Sinorhizobium meliloti: one gene and its partner. The protein of the gene in region 1 interacts with the protein of each later gene in a pairwise test. Links are inferred from orthologs where the notes say so. Each region holds a gene or a part of one and is shown on either strand. Other genes may lie near its edges.

The links. Proteins that work in one complex are often made in the same cells at the same time.
Region 2: the proteins of gyrB (region 1) and gyrA interact in binary tests that used the Escherichia coli proteins (3 or more experiments, as listed by UniProt). The link is inferred for Sinorhizobium meliloti from one-to-one orthologs.

Annotation. Positions count from the first base shown.
Region 1 is NZ_JAGIOS010000001.1:1,343,484-1,349,564, forward strand. Bases 1,287-4,347 are described here. They hold gyrB (DNA topoisomerase (ATP-hydrolyzing) subunit B), read right to left. Parts: upstream 4,005-4,347; coding sequence 1,569-4,004; downstream 1,287-1,568. Other genes in these bases: JOH52_RS06395 (nitroreductase family protein), read left to right, coding at 1,287-1,469; JOH52_RS06405 (helix-turn-helix domain-containing protein), read right to left, coding at 4,139-4,347. Outside these bases: gabD (NADP-dependent succinate-semialdehyde dehydrogenase), read right to left, coding at 1-705; more of JOH52_RS06395, read left to right, coding at 873-1,286; more of JOH52_RS06405, read right to left, coding at 4,348-4,516; JOH52_RS06410 (Smr/MutS family protein), read right to left, coding at 4,513-5,079; mltA (murein transglycosylase A), read right to left, coding at 5,072-6,081. UniProt on the Escherichia coli protein: DNA gyrase negatively supercoils closed circular double-stranded DNA in an ATP-dependent manner to maintain chromosomes in an underwound state.
Region 2 is NZ_JAGIOS010000001.1:3,494,263-3,498,887, forward strand. What follows is about bases 1,296-4,625. They hold gyrA (DNA gyrase subunit A), read right to left. Parts: upstream 4,292-4,625; coding sequence 1,496-4,291; downstream 1,296-1,495. Other genes in these bases: JOH52_RS17035 (MarC family protein), read left to right, coding at 4,577-4,625. Outside these bases: JOH52_RS17020 (GNAT family N-acetyltransferase), read left to right, coding at 1-106; JOH52_RS17025 (lytic transglycosylase domain-containing protein), read left to right, coding at 153-1,166. UniProt on the Escherichia coli protein: A type II topoisomerase that negatively supercoils closed circular double-stranded (ds) DNA in an ATP-dependent manner to maintain chromosomes in an underwound state.

The sequences.
Region 1 (6,081 bases):
GGTCGAGCCGGTAAAGGTAAGCTTGCGGACGGTCGGGTTCGAAGTCATCTCGGCGCCGATCTCGCGCGCGGAGCCGGTAATGACGCTGAAGAGACCTTTCGGCATGCCCGCGCGCTCGGCGAGCACGGCGATGGCGATCGCCGAAAACGGCGTCTGCGCTGCCGGCTTCAAGACCATGGCGCAGCCGGCGGCAAGGGCCGGCCCGGCCTTGCGGGTGATCATCGCGTTCGGGAAGTTCCACGGCGTGATCGCGGCGACGACGCCGATCGGCTGCTTCATCACCAGAATGCGCTTGTCCTTCTGATGCCCGGGGACGAGATCGCCATAGACACGCCGCGCCTCTTCCGCGAACCATTCGATGAAGCTCGCTCCGTAGACGATCTCGCCTGTCGCCTCCGCTAGCGGCTTGCCCTGCTCCATCGTCAGAATCCGGCCGAGATCGTCCTTGTTTTCGATCATCAGCTCGAACCAGCGGCGCAGCACCGCCGAGCGCTCCTTGGCGGTCCTCGCCGCCCATTCCTTCTGCACCCGCGCCGCGGCCTCGATCGCGGTCCGGGTATCGGCGGCGCCGAGCTTCGGGACGCGGCCGATGATTTCGCCGGTCGCTGGATTGTTCACCTCGATCGCATTCTTCGGGTCGGCTTCGATCCAGGTCTCGCCCACGAGAGCAGCCTGGCGAAACAGCGACGGGTCTTTCAGATTCATGGCGAGTCCTTCCTCAAAAAATCTACAGAACTTATACAACTTTTTTCGCCGGTTCGACAATCACATGATTGCCGTTTACGGATCCTTCTCGCCTATATTGAGCTGACGCGCAGGAATGGCGATGCGTCGGACAGGTGCGTATCTGCAAGAAATAAGGATGTTCGTTCGTGACAGAAATCAACCATAGAAGAGCCGATCACCCCATCCACTCGATCTTTCTGGAGCGCTGGTCGCCGCGCGCGTTTACCGGCGAGGAGATCGGGGAAAAGGATCTGCTCGCCCTTTTCGAAGCGGCGCGCTGGGCGCCTTCGGCCAGCAATCTTCAGCCCTGGCGCTTCGTCTACGCCCGCCACGGCACCGAGCATTTCGCTCGCCTGCTGTCGACGCTCGACGAGGGCAACCAGCGCTGGGCGAAAAACGCCTCTGCCCTGGTCATCATCCTTTCGAAGACCCACAGGGTCACATCGACCGGCGAACTGAGGCCGGCCTATACGCACGCCTTCGACACGGGAGCGTCCTGGTTCGCGCTGGCGCTGCAGACGCAGCTCGCCGGATGGCATGCCCATGCGATGGCGGGGGTCGACAGGGAGAAGGCCATGCAGGTGCTCGGCGTTCCGGAGCACTACCGGGTCGAGGCAGCCGTCGCGATCGGCAGGATTGCGGATCCTTCCACCCTGCCGGGCGATCTGCGGGAACGCGAAAAACCAAGCCAGCGCAAGCCCGTCAGCGAACTCGTCTTCGAAGGACGTTTCACGGGCGAATGATCCGCGAGCGATCGAGCTTCCGTAAAGACGAGAGCAGGGCGGAGGACCGCCCTGCTCTCGTCGCAGCTATGATCAAAGTGCTGCGGCTACACTTGCGCGTCAGATATCGAGATTGGCGACGCTCAGTGCGTTTTCCTGGATGAAGTCGCGCCGCGGCTCCACTTCGTCGCCCATCAGGCGCGAGAACAGACCGTCCGCATCCGTCGCATCGGTAACCTTGACCTGCAGCAGCGAACGGACGTTCGGATCGAGGGTCGTCTCCCACAATTGCTCGGCGTTCATTTCGCCCAGGCCCTTGTAGCGCTGCATGGTGAGCCCCTTGCGGCCGGCGGCGAAGATCGCGTCGAGGAGGGCGCGCGGACCGCTGATCTCCTGCGTGCCATCGCGGCGGCGCAGCACCGGCGGAGCGCCATAGACCTCCTTCAGCCGTGCCTTGAGCTGATCGATATGGCGGGCATCGGAAGAACCTATCAGCGCCATGTCGAGCACGGCCGCTTCCTTGACGCCGCGCACCATGCGCTCGAGCTTCAGCCCGCCTTCCGCCGTCACCGCTGCCTCCCAGCCGCGTTCGGTCTCCTCGGCGATGACATCGAGCCGGCGGGCCACTTCGGCGGCGATCAACTGATATTCGTCGCGTTCGCCGTTGAGTTCCACGTTGAGCGCTCCGGCGATGGCGGCCTGCTCCACGACCGAGCGATTGTAGCGGGAGTGGAGCCCCTCCATCAGCGAGCGCAGGCGCAGCGCGTCGTTGATGACCTCGCGAAGGTCCTGGCCGACGCGCACTTCGCCCGAAGCGAGTTCGAGCGACGCCTCCTCGAGGCCCATGCTGATCAGATAATCTTCGAGCGCCTTCTCGTCCTTGAGATACTGGACGGACTTGCCGCGCGCCACTTTGTAAAGCGGCGGCTGGGCGATGTAGAGGTGGCCGCGCTCGATCAGCTCCGGCATCTGCCGGAAGAAGAAGGTGAGCAGCAGCGTGCGGATGTGGGCCCCGTCGACGTCGGCATCCGTCATGATGATGATCTTGTGATAGCGAAGCTTGTCGGCGTTGAACTCGTCCTTGCCGATCGATGTGCCGAGCGCGGTGATCAGCGTGCCGATTTCCTGGCTCGACAGCATCTTGTCGAAACGCGCGCGCTCGACGTTGAGGATCTTGCCGCGCAGTGGCAGGATCGCCTGGTTTTCACGCGAGCGGCCCTGCTTGGCCGAACCGCCTGCCGAGTCGCCCTCCACCAGGAAGAGTTCGGATTTGGCCGGGTCGCGCTCGGAACAATCGGCGAGCTTGCCGGGAAGCGACGAGATGTCGAGCGCACCTTTTCGGCGCGTCAACTCACGTGCCTTGCGCGCGGCTTCGCGCGCGGCGGCCGCCTCCACGACCTTGCCCACGAGAATCTTGGCATCGGAAGGATGTTCTTCGAGCCAGACGCTCAGGGCCTCGTTGACCAGGCTTTCGACAACCGGGCGGACTTCCGAGGACACCAGCTTGTCCTTGGTCTGCGAGGAGAATTTGGGATCGGGAACCTTCACCGACAGCACAGCCGTCAGCCCCTCGCGGCAATCGTCGCCCGTGAGCGATACCTTTTCCTTCTTGGTGATGCCGGATGTATCGGCATAGGAGGTGATCTGACGCGTGAGCGCGCCGCGGAAGCCGGCCATATGCGTGCCGCCGTCGCGCTGCGGAATGTTGTTGGTGAAGCACAGCACGTTCTCGTGATAGCTGTCGTTCCACCACATTGCGACTTCGACGGTGATGCCGTCCTTCTCGCCGCGGATCGACACCGGCTTCTGCACGAGCGGCTTCTTCGCCCGGTCGAGATAGGCGACGAACGCCTCGAGACCGCCGTCATACATCATTTCTTCCCGACGGATGTCAGAATGGCGCTTGTCGGTCAGCACGATGCGCACGCCGGAATTCAGGAAGGCGAGTTCGCGCAGGCGATGCTCGAGCGTGCCGAACTCGAACTCGATGTTCGAGAAGGTCTGTTCGCTCGGCGTGAAGGTGACCTCGGTTCCGGTCTCGCCGCCGGCGTCGCCCGTCACCTTGAGCGGCCCGTCAGCAACGCCGTGGGTGAAGCTCATTTCGTGGATCTTGCCGGCCCGGCGGATCTTGAGCTTCAGCGACACGGAGAGCGCGTTGACGACCGAAACGCCGACGCCGTGCAGGCCACCGGAGACCTTGTAGGAATTCTGGTCGAATTTTCCGCCGGCATGAAGCTGCGTCATGATGACTTCCGCCGCCGAGACGCCCTCTTCCCGGTGGATGTCCGTCGGTATGCCGCGGCCGTTGTCCGTCACCGTGACGGATCCGTCGGGATTGAGCGTAACGGTCACGATGTCCGCATGGCCGGCAAGCGCCTCGTCGATCGCGTTGTCCACGACCTCGTAGACCATGTGGTGCAGACCGGAGCCATCGTCTGTGTCACCGATATACATGCCCGGGCGCTTGCGCACGGCATCGAGGCCTTTCAGCACCTTGATGGAATCGGCACCATATTCGGCGATTGCGCCGGCTTCGGTCTCAGAAATATCGGTCATTCGGGCTCAGGTCTTTCCAGGTTTTCGGACGTCGCGATTCATTGCGAATCACAGCGCGAGATGCCTCGCGGACTATAGAAAATTTGTCCAATGGTTCCAAATCCCGACGCGAAGATCTCGGCCGGGAGGGGCTTTCATCCCCTGTCCTTATCAGGAAATGTGGCTTTTTCCAAAACATCTTCCAGCGCCCGAATCGTCTCCGCCGACAGGCCGCGAATCTCCATGCTCAAACGGTTGGCGAAGGCGGTGTGACCGGGCGGAAGGCCGGACGTGTCGAGCACGACTTTCGGGTCTGAAAGATGCGCTATCCGGAAGAGCTCGTCGGCCTCGTCCCAGATCACGTTGAAATAGCCGGCAACGCGCTGGAGGAAGTCGAAGCTCGGCGCTCCCCGCTTGCCGTGTTCGAGAGCGGAGAGATAGGCGGGCGAAACCCCGATCGCCGCCGCCATCTCCTTCTGAGACACGCCCTTGCGCCGGCGAAGTTCGCGCACGGCTTCGCCGAAGGGAGTCATGATGCGCCTCCCTTCGCACGCGCCAGCCGCACATAGAGCGCGCCCTCGCCGCCGTGATTGCGGGCTGCCGGTTCGTAGGACGATATCAATGGCCGGAACTCGGGAAGCGAGAACCAGAGCGGCACGGCCCGCTTCAGGGCGCCGTCGCTGCCGAGCGACGTCCCTTTGCCGGTGATGACGAGGACATGCCTCAAGCCGCGGTCGCGCGCCCTGAGGAGGAACTGCAGCAGCAATCCGTGCGCCTCGCTCTGGATCATGCCGTGCAGGTCGATCCTCGCCTCGAGCGTCAGCCGGCCCTTGGCAAGTTTGCGTTTGACCGGCCGCTCCAGCGCGTGATGAGGGCGGTGTTCTGCCTTGTCGCGGCTGAGAGAAAAGCCCCTGCCGGCCTTTTCGGGCGTGCTCGAGGAAGGCGCCGCCTCCGGGCCGGGTACAGCCTTGATTTCCGCGGTCCCGCCCAGCAGCTCCTCGAGATTCTCCAACCGCCCGGGCATGGGCCGCGCCGAACGCGCGACCTTCCCCCAGAGAATGCGGTCCTCGGTGGAAAGCTTCTTGTCCTTAGCCATGGCTGGACTGCGGGCGATATCGGACCGAGGCCGCGCGGGGTACGAAAATGAAGAACTCTGCGTCGTTGCGCACGCAACCCGCGAGTTCCCCCGCCTGGTCGCCGGAGCCCGTGAAGATATCGCCGCGCGCCGGGCCGACGATGGCTGAACCGGTGTCGAGCGCGAGCATCAGGCGACCGAAGGGATGTCCGCCGTCGAGATGGGTCAGGGTTTCGCTCGCGACATAAAAGGGAACGCCGAATGTGTGGATGAGGCGGTCGACCGCAAGCGAGCGTCCCGGCTCGAGCGGCACCTTGGCAGCCGCCACGGGGCCAAGCCCCTCCTCCTCGACCGGCGCCTCGCGGAAAAAGATGAAGGACCGGTTGTGCCACAGAACCTCGTCCGCCCTGTCGGCATGGGCCGCCAGCCAGGCGCGAATGCTCGCCATCGACACGGTGGCGGCATCGATCTCGCCGCGATCGATCAACAGTTTCCCGACGGCGGAAAAGCGGTGCCCGGTTTTGGCGGCATAGGTGATGCGGCGGCGCGATCCGTCCGGATAGATCAACCGCGCCGCGCCCTGCACATGGACGAAGAACACGTCGACCTTGGAGCGGGCATAGGCGATTTCCAGACCGCGGCCGGAGAGAAATCCTTCTTCGATCGCACGGCGATCCGGAAATTCCTCGATCCTGCCGTCGCGACGGCGGCCGAAGACGAAATAAGGGTCCATTCCTGCCGGCCGGTTCGTGTCGTCGATGTCGACGAGGTCCGAGGGGCGCCGGTAGAAGGGAAAGCGGAACTCCGCATCCGGCCCAGCCCGTACCTCGATCGCGGGTTCGTAGAAAGCGGTGACGAAGCCGGTCCTTTTCTCTTCCGGGCAGATTCGGAACGGAACGAACTGGGCCTCGAAAAATGCGCGTGCGGCCGCCGCATCGGAGAAATCGCTGCCCGCCGCCTCGAAGGCGGGCAGGAGGTCGCCGACCGAAATGCCGAGCGAGCCGGTCTTGTACGGCTTCACCT
Region 2 (4,625 bases), 2.2 Mb from region 1 along the record:
CGGTTTTCGCGAGACCGGCCATATGAAGGAGGTCGGCACGAAATTCGGCCGCTGGCTCGACCTCACCTTCATGCAACTGATCCTGCGCACCGGTTCTCCCGACTGAAAGCTTTGCAGCCCGATTTCTCGTCCGCGACGAAGATGCTATCTATATGCACTCGTTGGTCGCCGAGGGCCGCATGGTCGAGTACGAAAAGGCAGGCACAAGCCGCATCCGGAGCACCCTGAAAGGACATCTGGCACGCGTCGCCGCGGCCGTATTGTCCGTGGTCATGTGTTTTGTCTCCGGCCACTCCGGGGCCGCGGAGGCGCGCACCGACGCGCCGGCTCCGCCGCGGAAATGCCTCTACTCGGGGGTGTCGACTGAAAACCCCTTCCTCCGTCTCTGCATCACCCCCGACAATTTCGCCCGGGACGTCTGCGGCATCATCGAACATTATGCCAAGGCGAACGACCTGCCCGCCGCTTTCTTCGCCCGTCTGATCTGGCGCGAAAGCCTTTTCCAGCCGGACGCCATCAGCCCGAAGGGCGCAGAAGGAATTGCCCAGTTCATGCCCGCGACGGCAAAGCTGCGCGGCCTGTCGGACAGCTTCGACGCGGTGGCGGCGCTGGGCAAATCCGCCGAGTATCTGAGCGAGCTCAAGTCCCGTTACGGCAATCTCGGTTTTGCGGCGGCGGCCTACAATGCCGGCGAAGCAGGCCTGGAGCGCTTCCTGGAAAAAGACCGCTTACCCTATGAAACGCGGGATTACGTGCTGGCGATCACCGCCTATTCCGTCGAAGACTGGCGCGACAATCCACCGAAGTCGCTCAACATCGAACTCGACAAGGACAAAAGCTTCCTCGATGGCTGCGTCGCGCTCGCCAATACGCGGCGCTTGCGCGAGCTGGTTATCGCCGATGAAGCCGTCTGGGCGCCCTGGGGCGTTCAGCTCTCGGCCCACTATCAGAAATCCATGGCGCAGCGGCTGTTCCTGAATGCCGTGAAAAGATTGCCCGCTCCGATCAACAGCGAAAAGGCGGTTCTGGTGCGGGAGCGTAATGCCAGCTTCGGATCCAGGCGCCGCTACGCTGCCCGCATCGGCCGGCAGACGCGCGCCGAAGCCGATCAGCTTTGCGCCGCCATACGAAAAAGCGGCGGCGCCTGCGTCGTTTTCAAGAACTGACGGCGCCTTTCGCCGATACAGCGATGGAACGAGGATGTGCTTGACCTCCTCATCCCTGTGCTCGTCACAGGGATCCAGCCAGGCCAAGTCCTTGGGCTGAAAGAACATTCCCCGCGCCGCAGACGCGGCGCTGCCCTCATCTCTGTGACAAGCACAGAGATGAGGGCGAGGAGAGATTGCAGTCCCGGATACGTTTCCTAGTAGGCCGCGCAGTCGGCACTCGAAGAACTCAAGCCCAACCCCGAGCGCACCTTCTGGGTGACCTTTGCACATATGATAAGGCCCGACGCTGGATAGCCCCGGGCCTTGAAATCTTTCCTGCGCTTAGATCACTCGTCCGGTGTCGACGTGGTGTCCGGCGGCGACTCCGGTTCGGCCATGACGCCTTCGGCACCTACGGCTTCGATCTCCTCGTCGCCATCCGGCTCAGTGATCCGCTCGACCGAAACGACCTTCTCGTCCTTGGCGGTGGAGAAAATGGTCACGCCCTTGGTGGCGCGGCTCGCCAGGCGAATGCCTTCCACCGGGACCCGGATGAGCTGACCTCCATCGGAAACGAGCATGATCTGGTCGTTGTGCTCGATCGGGAAGGCGGCGACGAGTTCGCCGATTTCCGCCGTCTTCGAGGTATCGGTGGCGCGAATGCCCTTGCCGCCGCGGCCTGAAGTACGGAAGTCATAGGACGAGGAACGCTTGCCGAAGCCTTTCATCGAGACCGTCAGGATGAATTGCTCGCGCGCCTTCAGTTCCTCGTAGCGCTCGTTGGTGAGTTCGCCGCCATTGGTGACCTCCTCGCCGACAAGCACGATTTCCTCTTCTTCACCGGTCAAGGCGCGACGCTCCGCGGCCGATCGCTTCAGATAGGCGGCACGCTCCCACGGCTCGGCTTCGACGTGAGCGACGATGGCCATGGAGATGATCCGGTCGCCGTCACCGAGCGAAATGCCGCGAACGCCGATCGAGTTGCGGCCCGCGAAGACGCGGACATCGGCGACGGGGAAGCGGATGCACTGGCCGAGCGCCGTCGTGAGCACCACGTCGTCGAACTCGGTGCAGGTGTCGACCGAGAGGATCTCGTCGCCCTCCTCCTCGAGCTTCATCGCGATCTTGCCGTTGCGGTTGACCTGGACGAAGTCGGAGAGCTTGTTGCGACGGACCGTGCCGCGGGTCGTCGAGAACATGACGTCGAGGTTTTCCCAGGTCGTCTCGTCCTCGGGCAGCGGCATGATCGTGGTGATGCGCTCGCCGGGTTCCAGCGGCAGCATGTTGATCAGCGCCTTGCCGCGCGACTGCGGCGTGCCGATCGGAAGCCGCCAGACCTTCTCCTTGTAGACGATGCCGCGGGAGGAGAAGAACAGAACCGGCGTGTGCGTATTGGCGACGAACAGCCTGGTAACGAAATCCTCGTCGCGGGTGGCCATGCCCGAGCGGCCCTTGCCGCCGCGGCGCTGCGCCCGATAGGTCGTCAGCGGCACACGCTTGATGTAGCCCAGATGGGACACGGTCACCACCATGTCCTCCTGCGCGATCAGGTCCTCGTCGTCCATGTCCGGACCGCCTTCGGCGATCTCGGTGCGGCGCGGCGTGCCGAACTCGTCCCGGACCGCGGTAAGCTCGTTCTTGACGATCTGCATGATGCGGAGCCGGGACGACAGGATGTCGAGGTAATCCTTGATCTCCTCGCCGATCTTGTTGAGTTCGTCGCCGATCTCGTCGCGGCCGAGCGCGGTCAGGCGCTGCAGGCGCAGGTCGAGGATCGCGCGGGCCTGTTCTTCGGACAGGTTATAGGTAGCGTCGTCGTTGATCCGGTGGCGCGGGTCGTCGATCAGCCGGATGAGCGCATCGACGTCGTGCGCCGGCCAGCGGCGCTCCATCAGCTGTTCGCGCGCGGTCTGCGGATCCGGCGCCTGGCGGATGAGCTTGATCACCTCGTCGATATTCGCGACGGCAATCGCGAGACCGACCAGCACATGCGCCCGCTCGCGCGCCTTGCGCAGCAGGTATTTCGTGCGCCGGCTGACGACGTCCTCGCGGAAGGAGACGAAGGCGCGCAGCATGTCGAGCAGCGTCATCTGCTCCGGCTTGCCGCCGTTCAGCGCCACCATGTTGCAGCCGAAGGAGGTCTGCAGGGGCGTGTAGCGGTAAAGCTGGTTGAGGATCACTTCGGCGTTGGCGTCGCGCTTCAGTTCGATGACGACGCGATAGCCCTGGCGGTCGGATTCGTCGCGAAGATCGGAGATGCCCTCGATCCGCTTCTCGCGGACGAGCTCGGCCATCTTCTCGATCATCGTCGCCTTGTTCACCTGATAGGGGATCTCGGTAATGATGATCTGCTCGCGATCGCCGCGCATAGGCTCGATATGGGCACGCCCGCGCATGATGACGGAGCCGCGGCCGGTCTCGTAGGCCTGACGGATGCCCGAACGGCCGAGGATCAGCGCCCCGGTCGGAAAATCCGGTCCCGGAATGATCTGCATCAGCTCCGGCAGCTCGATCGCGGGATTGTCGATCAGGGCGATACAGCCGTCGATCACCTCTACGAGGTTATGCGGCGGGATATTGGTCGCCATGCCGACGGCGATGCCACCGGCGCCGTTGACGAGCAGGTTCGGGAACTTTGCCGGGACGACGACGGGCTCGTGCAAGGTGCCGTCATAGTTGTCGCGGAAATCGACCGTGTCCTTGTCGAGATCGTCCAGCAGCGAATGCGCCGCCTTCTGCAGCCGGCACTCGGTATAACGTTCCGCCGCCGGCGGATCGCCGTCGACGGAGCCGAAGTTGCCCTGACCGTCGATCAGCGGCAGCCGCAGAGACCAGTCCTGCGCCATGCGTGCGAGCGCATCGTAAATCGCCGTGTTGCCGTGCGGATGGTATTTACCCATCACGTCACCGGTGACGCGGGCGCATTTTACGTATTTCTTGTTCCAGTCGATGCCGAGCTCGCTCATCCCGTAGAGGATGCGGCGGTGAACGGGTTTGAGACCGTCGCGCACATCGGGAAGCGCACGCGACACGATCACGCTCATGGCGTAATCGAGATACGACCGCTGCATTTCCTCGATGATGGAAATCGGCTCGATGCCTGGCGGATTTTTTCCGCCGCCGGGGGTGCTTTGCTCAGTCAATGGTGATCACGATCTTTGTTCAGAATCAGTCGGTTTTTTATAGCCGAATGCGGCTCGGAGCGCCAATTTTCGGCCGGTGTTTTGAACAGTCTTTTGCCGCAGGAACAGGCTTTTCTAGGGCAAGGAAAGGAGCTCGCAAGGAAAGCTGCGCGCCTCGGGGATGGCGCTGGTTTAAGCCATTGCGTTGCGCTTGGCTACCCGCTCTTTCCAAGCTCGCACCGCTTGCCTAACAATGCGGGCCACACCACCGGGAATAGCCGGGGTAAAATCCGGAAGGGGACACGGATGTTCGACGTCGATCTCTTGATCAATGCGCTGACGACGCTGCTCGTCA